Linked DNA regions of Pigmentiphaga sp. H8. The protein of the gene in region 2 interacts with the protein of the main gene of each other region in a pairwise test. Links are inferred from orthologs where the notes say so. Each region holds a gene or a part of one and is shown on either strand. Other genes may lie near its edges. The genes, in order: EGT29_RS23350 and ftsB.

Region 1 (15,569 bases), 2.6 Mb from region 2 along the record:
CGCTCGCTGGCCGAGCTGGCCGAGGAACGCTTCGACCGCGTCTTCATCGCCCTGCATGGACGCTATGGCGAGGACGGCACGATCCAGGGCGCGCTGGAACTGCTGCGTGTCCCCTATACCGGCAGCGGGCCGCTGGCCTCCGCGCTGGCCATGGACAAGACCATGACCAAGCGCATCTGGGTCCACGAAGGGCTGCCCACGCCGCGCTTCGAGACCCTGGACCGCCAGTCCGACCTGGCCGCGGTGGCCGCGCGCCTGGGCCTGCCGCTGATCGTCAAGCCACCGCACGAGGGATCCACCATAGGCGTGACCAAGGTCACGGACCTGGCCGGCATGCGCGCGGCCTACGACCTGGCGGCCGAGTACGACGAGCACGTCCTGGCCGAAGCCTTCATCCAGGGCCGCGAGCTGACCGTGGCCGTGCTGGGAACCGGCGCCTCGGCGCGGGCCCTGCCGGTGGTCGAGATCGTGGCGCCCGAAGGCAACTACGACTACGAACACAAGTATTTCACCGACGACACCCGCTACCTGTGCCCCGCGCAGTTGCCGCCCGCGGTCACCCAGCGCGTCCAGGAAATCAGCGAGGCCGCGTATCGCGTCCTGGGCTGCGAAGGCTGGGGGCGGGTGGACGTGATGCTGGACGCCGACAACCAACCCTATCTGCTGGAGGTCAATACTTCGCCCGGCATGACCGGCCATTCCCTGGTGCCGATGGCGGCCGCCGCCGACGGCATGAACTATGAAACCCTGTGCGTGGAGATCCTGAAGGACGCCCGCTGCAAGGTTTCAGGCCGGTCTTCGTAAGAGATTGAATCGGACACTCTGTGTGGAACGACTCCCGTACCCTGAACCTCATCGCCAATACCCTGTACCTCGCCGCGGCGCTGGTGCTGACGGCGTGCGCGCTGCTGTGGCTGGCGCAGCGACCGGTATTCGCGTTGCAGACGATCTGGATCGAGGCCGAGGACGGCACGCTCCAGCATGTGACGCCGGCCAGCGTGCATCCGGCCATCGCCGGCCGGCTGACGGGCAACTTCTTTACCGCCAACCTGGAGCAGATGCGCCAGGTGTTCGAGACGGTGCCCTGGGTGCGGCAGGCCTCGCTGCGCAGGCAATGGCCCAATTCGCTGGTCGTGACCATACAGGAGCACCAGCCGCTGGGGCTGTGGAACGAGAACCGCTTGCTCAACACCTACGGCGAATCGTTCACCGCCAATCTGGGCGAGGCCGAGGACGACCGCCAACTGCCGATCTTCGGCGGCCCGGAGGGCTCGGAGAAGCTGGTGGCGCAGCGCTACGCCGAACTGACGCGCTGGTTCGCGCCGGTCAAGCTCGATCCGCTGCGGGTGGTGCTGACGCCCCGCTACGCCTGGCAGGTGGAGCTGTCCAACGGCGCGATCATCGACCTGGGACGCGAGCCGACCACCGCGCCCGGCACGGACACCGCATCGCTGGAATCCCGCGTGCAGCGCTTCGTGCAGGCGATTCCGGTGATCGAGTCGCGCATCGGCAAGCTGGAACATGCGGACCTGCGCTATCCGAACGGCTTCGCGGTCACCACCGCCCGGCCGCCGGCCAGCGCCAAACCGAATCCAAGGAAACCTGCATCAACCATGCAACCTAACCAGAAAAGACCATGACTCGTGAAACCAAGGATCTGATCGTTGCCCTCGACATCGGCACCAGCAAGGTGGTGGCGGTCGTGGCCGAGATGCTGCCTGAAGGGCGCTTCGAAGTGCTCGGTCTCGGGCAGCATGAGTCGCGCGGCATGCGCAAGGGCGTGGTCGTCAACATCGAGACCACGGTCAACTCCATCCAGCGCGCGCTGGAGGAGGCCGAGCTCATGGCCGACTGCAAGATCCGGGACGTCTTCACGGGTATCGCCGGCAGCCACATCCGCAGCTTCAATTCCAGCGGCATGGTGGCGATCAAGGACAAGGAAGTCACCGCCACCGACGTGGCGCGCGTCATCGAGACCGCCAAGGCCATCAACATCCCGACCGATCAGCAGGTGCTGCACGTGCTGACGCAGGAGTTCATCGTCGACGGCCAGGAAGACATCCGCGAGCCCATCGGCATGAGCGGGATACGCCTGGAAGTGCGGGTGCACATCGTGACCGGCGCGGTCAGCGCGGCCCAGAACATCGTCAAGTGCGTGCGCCGCTGCGGCCTGGAAGTGCAGGACCTGATCCTGCAGCCGCTGGCCTCGAGCCTGGCCTGCCTGACGCCCGACGAAAAGGAACTGGGCGTGGCCCTGGTGGACATCGGCGGCGGCACGACCGACATCGCCATTTTCACCGGCGGCGCGATCCGCCACACCGCGGTCATTCCGATTGCCGGCGACCAGATCACCGGCGACGTCGCCGCGGCGCTGCGCACGCCCACGCCCGATGCCGAAGAGATCAAGCTGCGCTACGGCGTGGCCAAGCAGGTGCTGGCCAGCCCCGACGAACGCATCGAGGTGCCCGGGCTGGGCGACCGCGGGCCGCGCCAGTTGTCGCGCCAGGCGCTGGGCGCCGTGATCGAGCCGCGGGTCGAGGAACTGTTCACCTTCGTGCAGCAGGTGATCCGCGAGTCGGGCTACGACGAGCTGCTGTCGTCGGGCATCGTGCTGACCGGCGGCACCTCGCAGATGCCCGGCGTGGTGGAACTGGCCGAGGACATCTTCCTGAAGCCCGTGCGCCTGGGCGTGCCCGAATACACCGGCAGCCTGGCGGACGTGGTCCGCAGCCCGCGCTTCTCGACCGTGATGGGCCTTTTGGCCGAGGCCCGGCTGCAGCGCGTGCGCGGCCGCAAGGTGGCGCAGCAGACCGGAAATGTCACACAGGTTTTCTCTCGTATGAAAGAGTGGTTCCTGGGGAATTTTTGAAGCGATCCCCCGTCGCATACGTTGCCCGAATCGTGCAGTCCTTCGCAGTCCGATGAAGCAGTGCCCGTTCTTTGAGTCCGTGCAGTTGCAGGTCCAGAGTATCCAGCAGTCCGTTCAAACCAGTTTTTTTATTTGAGTCGAGGAGGTGCGTGACCGGGGAAGGTGAAACGTGAAGCGCGATCCCAAGGCGGGGTCAGTCAGATGGTCGATTCCGGCCCGATCACATTTCACATTTCACATTTCCCAGCCGCCACTTATCCGCCAGAACCCCCGGAGGTCATTATGAAATTCGAAATGCTAGACACCGATACCCGTGGAACGGTCATCAAGGTGGTGGGTGTGGGCGGCGCCGGCGGCAACGCCGTTGCTCACATGATCCGTCGCGGCGTGCAGGGCGTGGAGTTCATCTGCGCCAACACCGACATGCAGGCGCTGTCGCATACCAACGCGCCGGTGCAGATCCGCCTGGGCCGCAGCGGCCTGGGCGCCGGCGCCAAGCCCGAGCAGGGCCGCGCCGCCGCCGAGACCGCCCGCGAAGAAATCCGCGACGCGCTGCAGGGCGCCAACATGGTGTTCATCACCGCCGGCATGGGCGGCGGCACCGGTACCGGTGCCGGCCCGGTGGTGGCCGAGGTCGCCAAGGAACTCGGCATCCTGACGGTGGCCGTGGTGACCAAGCCCTTCAACTTCGAAGGCAGCAAGCGCATGCGCATGGCCGAGGAAGGCATCGACGCCCTGACGGAGCACGTGCATTCGCTGATCGTCGTGCTGAACGAGAACCTGTACGAACTGCTGGGCGAAGACGCCACGCAGGAAGACTGCTTCAAGTCCGCCGACGACATCCTGCACAACGCCTGCGCCGGCATCGCCGAGATCATCAACGTGGACGGCAACGTCAACGTCGACTTCGAAGACGTCAAGACCATCATGAGCGAGCAGGGCAAGGCCATGATGGGCACCGGCATCGCCAGCGGCGTGGACCGCGCCCGCGTGGCGTCCGAGCAGGCCATCGCGTGCCCGCTGCTGGAAGGCATCGACCTGAACGGCGCCCGCGGCGTGCTGGTCAACATCACCGCCAGCCGTTCGCTGAAGATGCGCGAGACCCGCGAGATCATGGACACCATCCGCAGCTACGCCGCGGAAGACGCCACCGTGATCTTCGGCGTGTCGTACGACGATGCGATGGGCGAAGACCTGCGCGTCACCGTCGTGGCGACCGGCCTGGGCCGCACCAAGGCCAAGCCGCAGCTGGTGCAGAACACCATGCAGCAACTGCGCACGGGCACGGACAACGTCCCGGCCTACAACGCCCAGGCGGGTGGCACCAACTACCACGACTACGACACGCCCACGGTCTTCCGCAACCCGCGGGATGCGTCGATGCGCGTGCAGGCGCTGGAAAGCTCGGGCATGGAGCACCTGGACATCCCGGCGTTCCTGCGCAAGCAGGCGGACTGACAGGCCGATAGACCCCCTCTGCGCGCTGACGCGTTCCCCCAGGAAACCGCGGATCTGGCTTAGCCAGTCCGCCGGTTTCGCCCCCTGGGGGGCGCGCGTAGCGCGTAGGGGGGGTATTTTTATTTGTTGCTTTGCTTGGGAGGGCGGCGGCGCGGGCCTATACTGCCCATCCGGTGTTTTTCCCTTCCATACAAGGAGTCTTCCATGACCATCAAAGTAGGCGATCGCGTCCCCGACGGTACCCTGACCGAGTTCATCGCCGTGGAGACCGAGGGCTGCTCGCTCGGCCCCAACGCGTTCCAGGTCGCGGATCTGGTCAAGGGCAAGAAGATTGCCGTGTTTGCCGTGCCGGGCGCCTTCACGCCCACCTGCTCGGCCAAGCACGTGCCCAGCTACCTGCAGAACCATGACGCCCTGAAGGCCAAGGGCGTGGACGAGATCTGGTGCGTGGCCACCAACGACGCGTTCGTGATGGGTGCCTGGGCCAAGGACCAGGGCAGCCAGGGCAAGGTCCGCATGCTGGCCGACGGTTCGGCCAAGTGGACCAAGGCGCTGGGCCTGGAGTTCGACCTGACCGAGCGTGGCATGGGCGTGCGTTCGCAGCGCTATTCCATGCTGCTGGACGACGGCGCCGTCAAGGTGCTGAACGTCGAGGCGCCCGGCAAGTACGAAATCAGCGACGCGGAAACCTTGCTCAAGCAGCTGTAATTCCGTTTCCGGCACGGCCGCGGCACGGTGTGCGCGGCCGTATCGGAACCTGTGGCGTCCGACCCGCTCTAACACGGAAACGTTACAATATAGTATTAACCCGGATTCCTAGCCGCCATGCTTTGCCAGCGCACAATAAAAAGCGTCACTCGAACCACCGGAGTCGGTCTGCATTCCGGGCGGCGCGTCGAGATCACGCTGCGTCCGGCGGCGCCCAATACCGGCATCGTCTTCCACCGCATCGACCTGCCCGAACCCGTCGACCTGCCCGCTTCCGCGATGGCCGTCGGCGACACGCGCATGGCGTCGGTGCTGCAGCAGGGGGACGTGCGGGTCTCCACCGTCGAACACCTGATGTCCGCCTGCGCGGGCCTGGGCATCGACAATCTGCACGTGGACCTGACGGCCGAGGAAGTGCCCATCATGGACGGCAGCGCGGGTACCTTCGTGTTCCTGCTGCAATCGGCGGGCATCGAGGAACAGAACGCGGCCAAGGAATTCATCCGGGTGCTGGAGCCGGTCGAAGTGCGCGAGGGCGAAGGCGCCTCCGCCAAATGGGCTCGGCTCGAACCCTATGACGGCTTCTCGCTGGCCTTCTCCATCGACTTCCACCATCCGGCCATCGATGCCACGTCGAATTTCGCCGAAATCGACTTCGCCAAGCATTCCTACATCAAGGAAATCGCGCGCGCCCGCACCTTCGGTTTCATGCAGGACGTGGAAAACCTCCGCGCCGCGGGCCTGGCGCGCGGCGGCAGCCTGGACAATGCCATTGTGATGGACGAATTCCGCGTCCTGAACAGCGATGGGCTCCGCTACGACGACGAGTTCGTCAAGCACAAGATCCTGGACGCCATCGGCGACCTGTACCTGGTGGGCAAGCCCCTGATCGCCCGCTACGTGGCCCACAAGTCGGGCCACGGCATGAACAACCAGCTCGTGCGCGCCCTGCTGGAGCGCCGCCACGCCTGGGAACTGGCCACCTTCGAATCGAAGTCGGTCGCCCCCCAAGCCTTCCGCGAAGACTGGGTGACCGTGTGACCCCCCCTACGCCCTTACGGGCGCCCCCCAGGGGGCGAAACCGGCGGACTGGCAAAGCCAGATCCGCGGTTTCCTGGGTCTAGGGAAACCACCTTGAACTGAATCACCGGTGCTACCGCTGGCAGCCAGCGATAGCAACAATGCTACGCCCCAAGACAGCGGTACTAGACCCAGGATGCGGTGGATCCGGCTTTGCCGGTCCACCCGCATCGCCCCCTGGGGGGCGCGCGTCAGCGCGTAGGGGGGGGTAACCTCTTTTTCAGTTCGGCCAGGGTCTGGGTGCCCAGCTCGGTGGCCTGGCGAGTCGGGGCCCGCGGGGCCGGGCGGGACAATTCGGTCTCTTCCAGGCGGGTAAGCGTTGCTTGAACGCGGACGGCGATTCCGTTAACCTGCCACCCTTGCTTTTCCAAGGCCGCCACCAGCCGGGGCGCCAGCTGGCGCAGTTTGGCCGAATGGGCCGCGGCCGGTACGCCCAGCGTCAATTGGCCATCCTCGAAGCGCAGCACGTGGCAGGCTGGGCCCAGGGGCGCGGGCAGGGCGGCGCAGACCTGGCGTTGCAGGTCCAGCAGGCGGCGGGCGGTGCCCAGCAGGCTGGCACCCTTGCCGTCACGTCCCAGGCACGCCAGCGTGGCGGTGTACTGCGCGGGATCTGCCTGGGTCTGCGGCTTGCGCCGCTTCCGGAAGGGCGCGGCGGGCCGGGTACGAAAAGTTTCGATCACGAACTCCCTGGAGTCTCGGGAACATTCAAGAGGATACGGGGCGCCGAGCAAGGCGCGTCTCTCACGCCAGGAGGCACGTTCCGTGCAGATCATCATAGTGCATCCGCGCCTGTCCGAGGCGAGGACGCTGACCATAACCCCCCGTTTCGCCGCGGGGATGATCGCCGCAATCGGTGCCGCCCTGATTCTCGGGGCCGTACTGTTGAATTACGCCGCGTCCGGCATCGCCTGGCCCTGGAGCGATTCCGGCCTGTCCGAGCGCAGCCGCGAAGAAGCCCGCCAGCAGGCGGTGCTGCGCGAGAACATCAACCTGCTCGCCAAGCGCGTGGGTGAAATGCAGGCCAAGCTGATGCAGCTCGATGCGCTGGGCGAGCGCGTCGCCGGCCTGGCGGGGGTGTCCCCGGCGTTTTCCGCCAAGGGCGTGCCGGGCCGCGGCGGGCTGCTGGTGTCGCCGCAGCCCATGTCGCCCCAGGACGTCAGCTCCGAACTCGATCATCTCGAAGCCCAACTGGCCGAGCGCTCCGACTATCTCAGCGTCCTGGACGCGCAATTGACGACCCTGTCGGTGCGCAAGGCCATGACGCCCACCGTCATGCCCGTCACGCAGGGGTACAACGGTTCCTCGTTCGGCTGGCGGGTCGATCCCTTCACCGGTACGCGCTCCCTGCACGAAGGGGTGGATTTCTCCGCGCCGTCGGGCACTTCCATCGTGGCGGCGGCGGGCGGCGTCGTGCAGGTGGCCGAATTCCATTCCGGCTACGGCTACATGATAGACATCGACCACGGCAATGACCTGGTCACCCGCTATGCCCATGCGTCGAAGCTGCTGGTCAAGCCGGGCGACCTGGTCAAGCGCGGCCAGCGCATCGCCGCCGTCGGCAGCACCGGCCGCTCCACCGGCTCCCACCTGCATTTCGAGGTGCGGCTGGGCGGCGTCGCCGTCAACCCCAACAACTTCCTGACCCACGGCCCCGGCAAACAGCCCGTCGAACCGTTCTCCAAGGTCGTCACCCTGCCAGCCCCCGGACCGCTGGACTAGAGAGAGGCCCCCCTACGCGCTGACGCGCGCCCTGGATGGTGAGCCCCCAGCCGCTACGCGGCGGCCCCCCGAGGAGGCCTGGGCCCGCCTTGGGGCGGCCCGGCGCCGGGCCCAGGGATCGAAACCGGCGGACTGGCAAAGCCAGATCCGCGGTTTCCGGCTGGTACCAGCCTCTTGGCAGGTCGCACGGTTGCTACCGCTGGCAGCCAGCGATAGCAACCGTGCCTCCCCCCAAGATAACGGTACTAGACCCAGGATGCGGTGGATCCGGCTTTGCCGGTCCACCCGCATCGCCCCCTTGAGGGGGGCGCCCGAAGGGCGTGGGGGTGGGCTTCCCTTCCGGTCCACCCGCATCGCCCCCTGGGGGGCGCCCGAAGGGCGTAGGGGGGGGACCATAATCGGCCGAGACCTCCCGCAGGCAGCGCATCAGGCGTTCGCTGGCGGGGGACAGCGCGCGCTGCTTGCTCCAGGTCAGGCCGATGGGGCGCAACAGGCCGGGGAGTTCCAGCGGCAGGATGGCCAGCATGCCGAGATCGCTGTAGTGCCGCGCCGCGACGCGGGACAGCAGGCCGACGGCCTGGGTGGACTGGAGGTAGGTCGCGATGACCGGCACCGACAGGGTTTCGATGTAGTCGCTGGGCATGGCGATGTCGTGTTCCTGGAACACGGCCTCCAGCGGTTCCCGGGGCAGGGACGCGACCGGCGGCAGAATCCAGGGATAGGGGGCCAGGTCGCGCCAGTGCAGGGACGACGCCCCGGCCAGTGGATGCTGGCGGCCCACGACGACCATGCTCGACCCCTCGAACAGCGGAGCTTCCTCGAAGTCCGCCGACGGCCAACTGGACAGGCGGCCCACCAGGACGTCCAGGTCGCCGCGCCGCAACTGCGGCAGCAGCGTGTTCATCGAGCCTTCCTGCACGTGCACCGTGGTCGTGGGCGAAACCCGCTTGAGGGCGGCCAGGGCCTGGGGCACCAGCGCCGAAGTCATCGCGGGCATGGCGCCCAGCGCGGCCCGGCCGGATGCGCCGGACAGCAGCGCGCGCAACTCGTCGCGGGTCTGGGCCAGGGTGTTGAGCATCACGCGGGCCTGGCGGATCAGGCATTCGCCGTAGACGTTGGGTTGCACCCCCCGGGCCGTGCGGTCGAACAGCTTGAAGCCCAGGCCTTTCTCCAGCTCGGACAGCGCCAGTGACACCGCCGGCTGGGTGATGTTGAGGCTGGCGGCGACCTTGCCCAGGTTGCGCAGCTCGTCCAGCGCCACCAGCAATTGGAGGTGGCGCGGCTTGAGGTTGGCGCGGATGTACCAGTCGAGTCTCGCCATGGCGGATCTCTCCGGAATTTCATAAGTGAATGCTTATGATAATCGCCGGATTATTAAGTGGTTTGCTTATGTTGATGCGGGCATGATGGGCGCCTTCGATCAGGAGTCCCCGTGTCCCATCCCAAGCCGACATCGATCATCGATCTTCATACCCACGTCATCGCCTCGGACCAGCAGGCCTATCCGCTGGCGCCGCTGTCCGGCCGGCAGTCGGACTGGTCGCGCGAGCGGCCGGTCACGCGCGAGGCCATGCTGGCGGCCATGGACGAGGCAGGCATCGCGCAGGTCGCGCTGGTGCAGGCTTCCACCTGCTATGGCCACGACAGCAGCTATGTCGCGGATTCCGTCGCCGCCCGGCCGGACCGTTTCATCGGCGTCTATTCGATCGGCCTGGCCGAGCCCGGCGCCGCCGAGCGCATCGCCTATTGGCACGGCCGCGGGCTGCAGGGCATGCGCGTGTTCATCGCCGGCCACACCGCGGCCGACCACGCCGCGCGGCTGGACGACCCGCTGGGCTTTCCCGCCTGGGAGCAGGCGCAGGAACTGGATATCCCCGTGTGCGTGCAGCTGCGGGCCGATGGCCTGCCGCAACTGGAGAATATCCTGCGGCGCTTCCCGCGCGTGCGGGTGCTGCTGGACCACTTCGCCCGGCCCCGGCTGGACGACGGCCCACCCTATGCGGCGGCGGCCAGCCTGTTCGCGCTGGCGGACCATCCCAACCTGTTCTTCAAGTTCACCACCCACAACGTCCGGGAGGCCCGCGAAGGGGCGGCCACGCAGGCCAGCTTCCTGCGGCGCGCGATCGACGTGTTCGGCGTCCGCCGCATCGCCTGGGGATCGAATTTCCCGGCATCGGCGGGCAGCCTGGCCAGCCTGCTGGGCGAGGCCCTGGAGGCCACCGCCTCGCTGTCCGGCGAAGAACGGGAATGGATCTTCCATCGCACGGCCCGGGCTCTGTATCCCGCGCTGGACGCCGCCTCGGCAAGGGGGGCGTGATGGGTTCGACGACGCTGCGCACCCTGCTGGGTGATTATCCGAACACGCTGGCCCTGAAGCGGGGCGAGATCGCATCGGCGTCCGTCGGTTTCGAGTTCGATCCGGTCAAGACCGCCAACCGGGCGTTCAAGCGCGTGGTGCGCGAGGGCGCCTTCGACGTGGCGGAACTGGCGCTGGTGACCTTCCTGCAGGCCAAGGCCTACGGCAAGCCCCTGGTGCTGATGCCGGCCGTGGTGGGGGCGGGCCGCTACCAGCATCACTGCCTGGTCCACAACATCGAGCGTGGCCGCCTGCGGGTGGCGGAGCTGGCCGGCAAACGCATCGGGATCCGGGCCTACGCCCAGACCACGGTGGCCTGGGTGCGGGGCATCCTGGCCGACGACTATGGGGTGGACCTGAACGGAATACGCTGGGTGACGTTCGAGGACGGGCACCTGGCCGAATTTGCCGATCCGCCCGGGGTGACGCGGGCCGAGGGCCGGAACATGGTGGAGATGCTGCTGGCGGGAGAACTGGACGCGGCCATCATCGGCACGGACCTGCCCGACGATCCGCGCCTGGCGCCGGTGCTGCCCGATCCCCATGCGGCCGCCGCCGCGTGGGGTGCCCGGCACGCCATGGTGCCCATCAACCATATGGTGGCCGTGGACCGGGCGCTGTGCGAGACGCGTCCGGAGGTGGTCCGCGAGGTCTACCGGCTGCTGCAGGAAAGCAAGGCCGCGGCCCGGCGGGACGCCGGCGGGCCGGATCTGACGCCGTTCGGCGTGGAGCCCAACCGCCATGCGCTGGAACTGATCATCCACTACGCCTACGACCAGAAACTGATTCCGCGCCGCTATGCCGTCGACGAGCTGTTCGACGACGTGACCCGCGTGCTGTGACCGGCGCCGGCCATGGGGCCGGTCCGTAAAGACTATCGCGGCGGCGGGGACCGCCGCCTTCATTCCCAGGAGACAACATGAAATGGTTCGCAATCCTGGCCGCCTGCGTGGCGGCCGCCGTTCCCACGCTTCCCGCGCAGGCCCAGGTGGGCGGCCAGGTCACCCGCATCGTCGTGCCGTTCGCGGCGGGCGGAGCCCGGGAACTGCTGGCGCGCACGTTCTACCAGGAACTGGGCCAGCAGCTGGGCCAGACCATCATCATCGAAAGCCGGCCTGGCGCGGGCGGCGCCATCGGGACGTCCAACGTCGGGCGGGCCGATCCGGACGGTCGCACGCTGCTCATGGCCGCGTCCAGCCACTTCGTCACGGCCGCGCTGGGCGCCAAGCCGCACTATGACCCGGTCAAGGATTTCACGCCGGTGGCCAATATCGGCACCCAGAGCTACGTGCTGATGATCAGCAGCGCGCTGCCGGCCAGGAACGTGGCCGAATTCATTGCCTATGCCAAGAAGCGCCCGGGCGAGCTGAACTACGGCTCGGCCGGCATCGGCAGCTCCACCCATCTGGCCATGGCCTATTTCCTGAGCACGGCCGGGCTGGACATGCTGCACATCCCCTACAAATCCACCCAGGAAGCGGCCAACGACGTGGCCGGCGGGCGGGCGCAGGCGGTGATCGTGCCCAATGCCGGCGTCGGCGCCTACCTGCAGGATGCCAGGCTGCGCATCATCGGCGTGACCTCGCGCCAGCCTTCGCCCCTGCTGCCCAGCGTGCCGCCCATCGCCCAGGCCGGCCTGCCTTCCTACGTGTTCGAGTCGTGGTTCGGCCTGCTGGCGCCCGCCGGCACGCCCGCGCCGGTGGTCCAGCGCATCAACGCCGCGGTGGCGAAGGTGCTGGAGATGCCGGTCATCAAGGAGCGCCTGGCCACCCAGGGCGTGGCGCCGGATGCCATGAACGTCGATGAGTTTGGCAAACTGTTCGTCCAGGACAGGCAACTGATGGCCCGCATCGTCAAGGAGGCCAGGCTCACCCGGGATTGACCCGGACCGGTCCCGGCCAGGGGCGGGCGCCGTCTCCGGGCCGGGCCAGCCTCCGGGGCGGCGGCCGGGCGGGGATGTCCATGCGGACGGCGCGCGCGATTCAACGTCCTCCCACGGTGCTAAACTGGCTGGCTTATCCCCTATCCCGGCTGGGATGCTAGGCCACGGCCCGGCCCCGGTTGCTTGCAAATATCGCGCATGGTTTCCTCTCTGCTCAAGAAAATTTTCGGCAGCCGCAATGACCGGCTGCTGAAGCAGTACGGCAAGTTGGTCGCTCGGATCAACACGCTGGAGTCCCAGACCGCCGCACTCAGCGACGAGCAACTCACGGCCCGCACGCAAGAGTTCAAGCAACGCTACCAGAACGGCGAGTCGCTGGACGACCTTCTGCCCGAGGCCTTCGCCGTCGTGCGCGAGGGCGGCAAGCGGGTGCTGGGCATGCGCCACTTCGACGTCCAGCTGCTGGGCGGGATCGTGCTGCACAGCGGCCGCATCGCCGAAATGCGCACGGGCGAGGGCAAGACCCTGGTGGCGACGCTGCCGACCTACCTGAACGCCATCGCCGGCAAGGGCGTGCACGTGGTGACGGTCAACGATTACCTGGCGCAGCGGGATGCGGCCTGGATGGGCCGCCTGTACAAGTTCCTGGGCCTGTCGGTGGGCGTGGTGGTCTCGCAGCAGCCCAACGAGGAAAAGATCGAGGCCTACCGGGCCGACATCACCTACGGCACCAACAACGAATTCGGCTTCGACTACCTGCGCGACAACATGGAATACCGCGTGGAGGACCGCCGCCAGCGCGCGCTGTTCTACGCGGTGGTCGACGAGGTCGACTCCATCCTGATCGACGAGGCGCGCACGCCGCTGATCATCTCGGGCCAGGCCGAAGACCATACCGAGATGTACATCCGGATGAACGCGGTGCCGCCGCTGCTGACCCGGATGGCGTCCGAGCCCAAGTCCAACGAGCCCGAGCCCGAGGGCGACTTCTGGGTGGACGAGAAAAGCCATCAGGTCTACCTGTCGGAAGCCGGCCACGAGAAGGCCGAGCAGATCCTGGAGCGCCAGGGCCTGCTGCCCGAGGGCGAGTCGCTGTACGAGCCGCGCCACATCAGCCTGATGCACCACCTGATGGCGGCGCTGCGGGCGCACAACCTGTTCTTCCGCGACCAGCACTACGTCGTGCAGAACAACGAAGTGGTCATCGTCGACGAATTCACCGGCCGCCTGATGGTGGGCCGCCGCTGGTCCGACGGCCTGCACCAGGCGGTCGAGGCCAAGGAAGGCGTGAAGATCCAGAACGAGAACCAGACCCTGGCCTCGATCACCTTCCAGAACTACTTCCGGATGTACGAGAAGCTGGCTGGCATGACCGGCACGGCCGATACCGAGGCCTACGAGTTCCAGGAAATCTACCGCCTCGAGACCGTGATCATGCCGACCAACCGGCCCATGATCCGCGCCGACCAGAACGACCAGGTCTTCAAGACCGACCAGGAAAAGTACAACGCCATCCTGGAAGACATCCGCGATTGCCAGAAGCGCGGCCAGCCGGTGCTGGTGGGTACCACCAGCATCGAGAATTCCGAGCTGCTGTCGGCCATGCTGGTGAAGGCCGGCCTGAAGCACGAGGTGCTCAACGCCAAGCAGCACGCGCGCGAAGCCGAGATCGTGGCCGAGGCCGGCAAGCCCGGCCACATCACCATCGCCACCAACATGGCGGGCCGCGGCACCGATATCGTGCTGGGCGGCAGCGTCGACAAGCAGGTGGACCTGATCCGCGCCGACGACGCGCTGTCCGAGACCGAGAAAGACATCCGCATCGCCCGCGTGCGCGACGAATGGAAGCCGCTGAACGAGCAGGTCAAGGCCGCCGGCGGCCTGCGCATCATCGGCACCGAGCGCCACGAATCGCGCCGCATCGACAACCAGCTGCGCGGCCGCGCCGGCCGCCAGGGCGATCCGGGTTCGTCGCGCTTCTACCTGTCGCTGGAAGATTCGCTGATGCGCATCTTCGCCGGCGACCGCGTGCGCGCCATCATGGAGCGCCTCAAGCTGCCCGAGGGCGAGCCCATCGAGGCCGGCATGGTCACCCGCTCCATCGAGTCGGCCCAGCGCAAGGTCGAGGCCCGCAACTTCGACATCCGCAAGCAATTGCTGGAGTACGACGACGTCGCCAACGACCAGCGCAAGGTCATCTACACCCAGCGCAACGAAGTCCTGGAAGCCCCCTCCATCGCCGACGTGGTCGCCAACCTGCGCGTGGCCACCTTCACCGAGACCTTCCGCGGCTACGTGCCCGAAGACTCGGTCGAGGAACAATGGGACGTGCCGGGCCTGCAGAAGGCGCTGGAGCTGGAATGGCAGGTCGAGCTGCCGCTGGCCGAGATGGTGGAAGCCGAACCCAACCTGACCGACGACGACCTGCTCGAGCGCGTGCTCAAGGCCTCGGCCGACGCCTACGATGCCAAGGTGACCCTGGTGGGCACCGAGATGTGGGGCCAGTTCGAACGCTCCATCCTGCTGCAGTCCATCGACACGCACTGGCGCGAGCACCTGGCCATGCTGGACCACCTGCGCCAGGGCATCCACCTGCGCGGCTACGCCCAGAAGAATCCCAAGCAGGAATACAAGCGCGAAGCCTTCGAGCTGTTCTCCAACATGCTGGACCGCATCCGCAACGACGTCGTCAAGGTGCTGATGACCGTGCGCGTGCAGTCGGCCGAGCAGGTGGAACAGGTCGAGCAGGACGCCGCCCTGCCGCACGTGCAGAACGTGCAGTACCACCACTCCGACTACGACGAGGCCCTGGCCGCCGCCAATGCGGCCGCGGGGTCCGGACAGGAACCGATGCGCAACGTGCTGCCCAAGGTCGGACGCAACGATCCCTGCCCCTGCGGCAGCGGCAAGAAGTACAAGCAGTGCCACGGCCGGCTCGCCTGACGCGGCGTCCCGCAACGTGACGAGAAAAGACCGGCGCTTGCCGGTCTTTTCATTGGTGGTGGGGTAGTATTCCGCCGGCATGCCTCCCGCGGGCCGATCATTCCGGAGCTTCGTCCATGTTCTCCGTGCGCCACATCGAAGCCTTCCAGGCCGTCATGGTCACTCGAAGCATGACGTCGGCCGCCGACGTGCTGTTCGTGACGCAGTCCGCCGTCAGCAAGCTGATCAAGGAGTTCGAGGAGCAGGTGGGATTCGAACTGTTCACCCGCAAGCGCGGTGGACTGGTGCCTTCCCCCGAAGCCCACTCGCTGCTGGCCGAGGTCGACCGGCTGTTCCTGGGGCTGGAAAAGATCGCCTTGGCCGCCGAACGCATCCGCTCCAAGCGCCACGGGCAGCTGCGCATCGTGGCCATGCCGTCGCTGACCACGGGCTTCCTGCAAGGCGTCGTCGCGGCATTCAGCCGCGAGCATCCCGACGTGAGCGTTTCCCTGCTGACCTACAACTCGCCCGAGGTGGTCGAGCTGGTCGCCTCCGGACAGTTCGACCTGGGTTAC
Region 2 (7,301 bases):
GCGAGATCATTGATTCCCGCGGCAATCCCACCGTCGAGTGCGACGTGCTGCTGGAATCGGGCGCGATGGGCCGCGCCGCCGTGCCCTCGGGCGCGTCCACCGGCGCGCGCGAAGCCATCGAGCTGCGCGACGGCGACAAGTCGCGCTACCTGGGCAAGGGCGTGCTCAAGGCCGTCGAGAACGTCAATACCGAGATCGCCGAAGCGCTGATGGGCCTGGATGCGCAGGAACAGGCCTTCCTGGACCGTACCCTGATCGAACTGGACGGCACCGAGAACAAGGAGCGCCTGGGCGCCAACGCCATGCTGGCCGTCAGCATGGCCGTGGCCAAGGCCGCCGCCGAGGAATGCAGCCTGCCCCTGTACCGCTATTTCGGCGGCAGCGGCGCGATGAGCATGCCCGTCCCGATGATGAACGTCATCAACGGCGGCGCGCACGCCAACAACAACCTCGACATGCAGGAATTCATGATCCTGCCGGTGGGGGCCAGCAGCTTCCGCGAATCGCTGCGCATGGGCGCCGAAGTCTTCCACGCGCTGAAGAAACTGATTCATGACAAGGGCATGTCCACCGCCGTGGGCGACGAAGGCGGCTTCGCCCCCAACGTCGAGAACCACGAGGCGGCCATCCAGCTCGTGCTGCAGGCCATCGAGAAGGCCGGCTACGAGCCCGGCAGCCAGATCGCCCTGGGCCTGGACTGCGCCAGCTCGGAATTCTTCCGCGACGGCAAGTACCGCCTGGAAGGCGAGGGCGTGACCCTGAGCGCGCAGGAACTGACCCACATGCTGGCCACCTGGTGCGACAAGTATCCGATCATCTCGATCGAGGACGGCATGGCCGAGAACGATTGGGACGGCTGGAAGTACCTGACCGAGCAGCTGGGCAAGAAGGTGCAATTGGTGGGCGACGATCTGTTCGTCACCAACACCAGCATCCTGAAGCGTGGCATCGAGCAGAACATCGCCAACTCGATCCTGATCAAGATCAACCAGATCGGCACGCTGACGGAAACCTTCGCGGCGATCGAGATGGCCAAGCGCGCCGGCTACACGGCCGTGGTGTCGCACCGTTCGGGCGAGACCGAGGACACGACCATCGCCGACATCGCCGTGGCCACCAACGCGCTGCAGATCAAGACGGGGTCGATGTCGCGCTCGGACCGCATGGCCAAGTACAACCAGCTGCTGCGGATCGAGGAAGACCTGGGTGACGTCGCCCACTATCCCGGCCGCGAGGCTTTCTACAACCTGCGCTGATGCGCGCGGCCGCGCCGCCCGTGCGGCGCGGTCCACGGAAGAGCCTCCATGCGCCTGCTCACGCTGATAATCGCCTTGCTGCTGGTGATGATCCAGTATCCGCTCTGGCTGGGTAAGGGCGGTTGGCTGCGCACCTGGGAACTCGAGCGCCAGCTCGATGCCCAGCGGCATAGCAATGACGAGCTGCGCACGCGCAACGTCGCGCTGGATGCCGAAGTACGCGACTTGAAGAGCGGGACCGACGCCATCGAGGAGCGGGCCCGCTACGAACTCGGCATGCTGCGCCAGAACGAGGCCTTCGTGCAGATCGTCGACACCCCGCCGGCCGGCACCGTGCCGGCCAGCGCGGCTCAGCCGGCCTCCCGGCCGGCGGCCGCTCCCCGCTCGCGCTGACGCCGGGCCTAGGGACCGAGCAGATCCCGGTTCCTGCCATGCTCGCGCGCCGCCGACTGCATCGGCATGGCGATTTCGCGGCGTATCACCAGCAGGCCCGCCGCGCGAGCCTGTTTCACGTAGTCATCGCTTTCCGATGCGCTCGCCAACGACCGCAGCAGGGCGCGCATGCCTGGCAGATAGGGGGCGTGCAGATAGGTCAGCCGCAGCACCAGTGTATTGGCGTCGAACAAGGTCTGGCCCGAGCGTGGACCGATACCGCCGCGGTAGCGTGAAAGGTAGACCGTGTCGTGGTGCAGGCGCTGGTAGTCGTAGTCGAGTTCGCGTGGTCCCGCCGAGCGGCCGACCGCGAAGTCCTGGAAGCTGGCGGGAGTCGGGCTGAGTTGCTCGAGCCGCGCCATGCGCAGGCCGTGGGTGCGGGCCCAGCTTGCCATGCGCGCCCGCACCGCGGACAACTGCTCGTCCGGGTTCGGCGTGGCGCGGACGCCCAGGGCGGGAGACAGCGCGCGTTCGAAGGCTTGGGCGGTGGCCGCCGGATCGGCTCGCGCCGCGGTTCCGGCGCGAGCGGCCTCGAACAGGGCGTAGCCGACGGCCTGGCGCATCAGCAGCCAGCGGCCCGTTTCGAAGGCGCCCAGGCCCGCCCATAGCAAAGGAAGGGCGATGACCGTGAATTCGGCCATGGCGGCACCGCGCTGGCGAAGAAGAGAGCGCATGGACGGAGAGTGGCTGGAAGAGCCCTCCAGCGTGCCCGCACGCGGGCGATGCGTCGATTGTGGGAACCACGGCCGCCAGCCAATGAGGAGGCGCTGGTTCCTTAATGCCGCGCTTCGCTCTGGTGCCGAACCTTGGCCGACGCGTTCGCGAACAACTCCGCGCAATCGACCGGGTCGAACTCGAAGCTTTTCACGCAGTAGTCGCAATTGATCTGGACGCGTCCCTGTTCGGCCAGGATGTCGTCGATTTCTTCCCTGCCCAGGCGCAGCAGCACATCGGCCACCTTTTCGCGCGAGCAGGTGCAGCGGTACGACACGGCGGCCGGTTCGAAGGTCCGCAGGGTTTCCTGCCAGTACAGGCGCCGGACCAGCGCGTCGGGCGTCAGCGTGAGCAGTTCCTCGGACTTGATGGTCTCGGCCAGGATCTGGGCGCGTTCCCAGGTGTCGTCCGCGACCGAGGCCGGCGCGGGTTCGGCGGCCGCCTTGCCGCCCTGGCGGGGCAATTGTTGCAGCAGCACGCCGGCGGCGCAGCCGGTGTCGGCGGCCAGCCAGATGCGCGTCTGCAGCTGTTCGGAAGCCAGCATGTAGTGCTCCAGCGCCTGGGCCACCGATTCGCCCTGCAGGGCGACGATGCCCTGATAGGGCTGCTGGCCGGGCAGGCGCTCCTGCGGATCCAGTACCACCGAGAAGCGGCCGCCGCCGTTGGGGTTCAGCAGGCTTTGGAAGGTGCCGTCGTCGGGCACGGCATGGCCTTCGCGCAGCTTGACGGTCGCCCGCATGCCCAGATCGGCGTGGCATTCCACCACGATCAGGCCGATCGGGCCATCGCCCTGCAATTGCAGCACCACGGTGCCGTTGAACTTGATGTTGGCGGCCAGCAGCGCACTGGCCGCGACGAGTTCGCCGAGCAGCTTCTGGACGGCGGACGGATAGTCGTGCCGCGCCTGGATTTCCTTCCAGGTCTCGCGGATGGACACGACTTCGGCCCGGACCGTCTGGTCCTCGAACAGGTATTTCTTGAGTTGGTCGGACAAGAAGGCTTCCTCGGAAAAAATGGGCGGCTGCAGTGGTCGCCTTGACCGGCCATTCTACAATGCACCCCATGACTGCTGAACTGGAACTGCGGCAGGCCGCCTGCGCGCTGCTGGTCCTGGATGACCCGGCCGGGAAGGCCGCCGGTACCCGCGAACTGGCGGCCACGTCTATATATGTGGACGCCGGCCGCGTCTTGCAAGAGCCCGCGGGAGTGCCGGGCCGGCCGGCCCGGCCGCCGCTGGTGTCGCCGCGCGATGTGCCGGGGCGGGGCGTGGCCTCGGTCGAGGCGCGGGCGGCGCTGCTGCACGCGCTGGCCCATATCGAGTTCAACGCGATCAACCTGGCGCTGGACGCGGTCTGGCGCTTCGCCGGCATGCCCCAGGACTACTACCTGGACTGGCTGAAGGTCGCCGGCGAGGAAGCCCTGCATTTTTCGCTGTTGGCCGAGCATCTGCGCATCCTGGGCCATGCCTACGGCGATTTCCCCGCCCACGACGGGCTGTGGCAAATGGCCGAGCGGACCCGGCTCGATCCGCTGGCCCGGATGGCGCTGGTGCCGCGTACGCTGGAGGCCCGCGGGCTGGACGTCAGTCCTGCGATACGGGCCAAGCTGGCCGGAGCGGGAGACGCGGCGGCGGCCGGCATCCTGGACATCATCCTGCGCGACGAGATCGGCCACGTGGCCATCGGCAACCGCTGGTACCGGTATCTGTGCGAGCGCGAGGGCGTCGATCCCGTGGACCACTACGCGGTGCTGGCCCGGCGCTACGACGCGCCGGGCCAGTTCGGTCCGTTCAATATGCCCGCCCGCCGGGCGGCGGGCTTCACGGAAGCGGAGTTGCGCTCGCTGGAGCTGTCGGCCATTTCCGGCCGCGATCGTCCTCGATCTGCCTGAGCGCCTGGCGCCGGATCTTGCCCGAGGGAGTGAGCGGCAGGGCCTCGACGAATTCGATCTCCTTGGGCGCGCCGTCCTGGCCGAGCTGCGCGCAGGCGTGCGACAGCAGGGCTTCCCGCAGGGCCGCCTCGCGTCCGGCCTTGTCCTGTTCCGGCACGGCCAGGGCGACGACGTAGGCCTTGATGCCGCTGCCGTCCGGCGTCGGCACGACCACCGCCTCGACCACCTCGGGGTGCTGGGTCAGGCAGTCCTCGATGGGGCCGGGCGCCACCAGGCGGCTGCCCAACTGGAACATTTCGTCCAGGCGGCCCACGTACCAGAGGTAGCCGTCGGCATCCTGCCGGGCGAGATCGCCCGTGCGATGCCAGGTCCCGCTGACCGGCCGCCCGGTTTCCTCGCCCCGCCAGTAGCCGGCGAAGAAGGAGGGATCGGGATGGCCATGGATGTCGTAGCGGTTGACGGCGATCTCGCCATGTTCGCCGGTGGCGACCGGCCGGCCCAGGGCATCGACGATGGCGATCTGGTGGCCGGGGTAGGGCCTGCCCAGGCTGCCCGCCCGGGCGGGCCATTTCTGGCCGCTCTGGCCGATGACGGTGCCGATCTCGACCTGGCTGAAGGTCTCGTTGGGTTCGACCCCCAGTGCCGCCTTGCATTGTTCGAACAGCGCCGCGCCCAGCGAGGTGTCGGTGGCGGTGATGGCGCGCAGGGCCAGCCGGTGGCGCTCGGCGGGGCGGGGCACGGCCTTGAGCAGCCGGCGCAGGTCGCGGGTGGTCAGCGCGATGTTGGTGACGCGGTAGCGTTCCAGCAGGGCGAACGTGGCGTCGGGATCGGGCGGCTGGCGCATGCCCACTACCGGCTGGCCGAAATACAGGCCCGGTAGCAGCGCGCCGAACAGGCCGTGGGGGCTGCCCCATTCGGAGGCCGTCCACAGGACGTCGGCGGGCTGGGGGAACCAGTTCTGGGCGGCCACGAAGCCGGGCAGGTTGCCGATCAGGGTGGCGTGGGGCAGGACCACGCCCTTGGGCACGCTGCCCGCGCCCGCCGTATAGAGCAGCAGCGCGGGGTCGGAGGCCGAGGTGGGGTGCATGTCGAAGGCACTTTCCTGGCGGGCGAGCAGCGTGCGCCAGGAAAGGACCCGCTCGTCGTCCAGGTCGATGCCGACCGTCTGGCGCAGCAGGGGACAGTGCTCGGTGGCTGGCAGCAGGGCCGCCGCCGCGGCGCCGTCGACGATGGCGATCCGGGCTTCGCTGTCGCGCAGCCGCTGTTCGTAGGTCTGGGCGTTCAGCGCGACCGACAGCGGGACGGTAATGGCGCCCATCTGGTAGACGGCGATATGGGCGACGACGGCTTCGGGGCGCTGGGGCAGGGCGATGGCGACGCGGTCGCCGCGCTGCACGCCCATGCGGCGCAGGCCATTGGAGAAGCGGTTGGCGTATTCGTGCAGGCGGCCGTAGGTCCAGACTTCGCGCCGTCCTTCGGCATCTTCGGCGTAGATCGCGATGCGGCGGGCATCGGCGCTGGTGACGGTCCAGCGGCGGCAGCAGACATCGGCGATGTTCAGGCGTTGCGGGACCCACCAACGGAACGTGGTGTAGAGTGCCTGGTACTGGTCTTCCATAACCCTCCGCTGGATTCAGGATCTGGTCCGGCCAGGTCGGCGGACGGGGTTTGCTGCGTTATATAGCAATCATTACTGACCTGACCGATAACCGCAATGGCTTTGGTGCCCGCGGTGCCAGGCCAAACGCCTCACGAGCCCCGTCTTTTCGCGGGTTTTCCTCCAATTTCCCCTAATTGTCGATAAATGATCATGTACGAGCCGCTTGTAGCCCCGCGATCGGAGTATCTGGATGTTCGGGGTTTGCGTCACCATTTTCGTCATTGGGGCGACAGCAGCGCGCCGTTGCTGCTGGCGCTCCACGGCTGGATGGATTCGTCGGCCTCGTTCCAGTTCGTGGCGGACCGCTTGGCGGGCGATTTCCATGTCGTGGCGCCTGACTGGCGCGGCTTCGGCAGGACGCAGTGGGGAGGCGGCGATTGCTACGAGGTCGGCGAATACCTGGGTGATCTGGACGCTTTCTGCCGTCATTTGTCGCCTTCTTCTCCCGTCCGGCTGTTGGGGCACAGCATGGGCGGCAACATGGCCATGCTGTACGCCGGCGTGCGCCCCGAACGAGTGGCGGCGGTGGCCAACCTGGAAGGGATGGGGCTGTCGGCGCAGCCGGCCGACGCGGCGCCGGGCCGGCTGCGGCAGTGGATGGATCAGATCGTGGCCGGCGCGCGGCTGGGGGACTACGACAGTCCCGAGGCCTATGCGCAGCGCCTGATGCGGGACAATCCCAGACTGGATGCCGCGAAGGCGCTGTTCCTGGCCCGCGAGAACGGCTGTCCCGAAGGGGAGCGGTGGCGGCTGCGTGCCGATCCCGTCCACAAGATCGTCAATCGTGTCCTTTATCGGTTGGAAGAGGTGCTGGCCTGCTGGCGTGCGATCACGGCGCCGGTGCTGTGGGTGGAAGCCGCTGACAGCGCCGTCCGCGCCCGGGCATGGGCGGAGCCGGGCTACGAGGACAGGCTGGCTGGCGTTGCTTGCCTGCAACGGGTGACGGTCGCCGATGCCGGCCACATGCTGCATCAGGATCGTCCGGCCGAGGTGGCGCAACTCGTAGCAGATTTCCTGGCGCGGGCGGCGACGGTGCCGAGTGGCCGTCCTACAATGTGAACATGGAATCCGCCCTGAACGTCGATCTGCACTGCCATTCCCAGGTGTCGGACGGCATGCTGCCGCCCGCCGAGCTGGCGGCGCGGGCGCGCCGCAATGGCGTCGACGTACTGGCGCTGACCGATCACGACGAGGTCGGCGGCCTGCACGAGGCCGCGGCGGCTTCGCGGGAACTGGGCATGCGCTTCGTCCCGGGGGTGGAGATCTCGGTCACCTGGGCCGGGGAAACGGTCCACATCGTGGGCCTGCGCGTCGATCCCGACGATGCGGTGCTGGTCGAGGGGCTGCGC

Evidence for each region.
Region 1: the proteins of ftsB (region 2) and EGT29_RS23350 interact in binary tests that used the Escherichia coli proteins (3 or more experiments, as listed by UniProt). The link is inferred for Pigmentiphaga sp. H8 from one-to-one orthologs.

Annotation. Positions count from the first base shown.
Region 1 is NZ_CP033966.1:4,950,288-4,965,856, reverse strand. What follows is about bases 4-2,732. They hold EGT29_RS23350 (cell division protein FtsQ/DivIB), read left to right. Parts: upstream 4-824; coding sequence 825-1,640; downstream 1,641-2,732. Other genes in these bases: ftsA (cell division protein FtsA), read left to right, coding at 1,637-2,732; EGT29_RS23355 (D-alanine--D-alanine ligase), read left to right, coding at 4-804. In the rest of the region: more of EGT29_RS23355, read left to right, coding at 1-3; more of ftsA, read left to right, coding at 2,733-2,869; cell division protein FtsZ, read left to right, coding at 3,149-4,327; EGT29_RS23335 (peroxiredoxin), read left to right, coding at 4,532-5,035; lpxC (UDP-3-O-acyl-N-acetylglucosamine deacetylase), read left to right, coding at 5,153-6,076; EGT29_RS23325 (DciA family protein), read right to left, coding at 6,307-6,795; EGT29_RS23320 (M23 family metallopeptidase), read left to right, coding at 6,878-7,834; EGT29_RS23315 (LysR substrate-binding domain-containing protein), read right to left, coding at 8,028-9,155; EGT29_RS23310 (amidohydrolase), read left to right, coding at 9,267-10,151; EGT29_RS23305 (hypothetical protein), read left to right, coding at 10,151-11,032; EGT29_RS23300 (tripartite tricarboxylate transporter substrate-binding protein), read left to right, coding at 11,110-12,072; preprotein translocase subunit SecA, read left to right, coding at 12,271-15,015; EGT29_RS23290 (LysR substrate-binding domain-containing protein), read left to right, coding at 15,132-15,569. UniProt on the Escherichia coli protein: Essential cell division protein. May link together the upstream cell division proteins, which are predominantly cytoplasmic, with the downstream cell division proteins, which are predominantly periplasmic. May control correct divisome assembly.
Region 2 is NZ_CP033966.1:2,344,355-2,351,655, forward strand. The notes cover bases 1-2,976. They hold ftsB (cell division protein FtsB), read left to right. Parts: upstream 1-1,304; coding sequence 1,305-1,649; downstream 1,650-2,976. Other genes in these bases: eno (phosphopyruvate hydratase), read left to right, coding at 1-1,256; EGT29_RS11195 (hypothetical protein), read right to left, coding at 1,658-2,329; hslO (Hsp33 family molecular chaperone HslO), read right to left, coding at 2,464-2,976. In the rest of the region: more of hslO, read right to left, coding at 2,977-3,396; EGT29_RS11205 (ferritin-like domain-containing protein), read left to right, coding at 3,465-4,292; EGT29_RS11210 (acyl-CoA synthetase), read right to left, coding at 4,222-5,910; EGT29_RS11215 (alpha/beta fold hydrolase), read left to right, coding at 6,154-7,011; EGT29_RS11220 (3',5'-nucleoside bisphosphate phosphatase), read left to right, coding at 7,014-7,301. UniProt on the Escherichia coli protein: Essential cell division protein. May link together the upstream cell division proteins, which are predominantly cytoplasmic, with the downstream cell division proteins, which are predominantly periplasmic.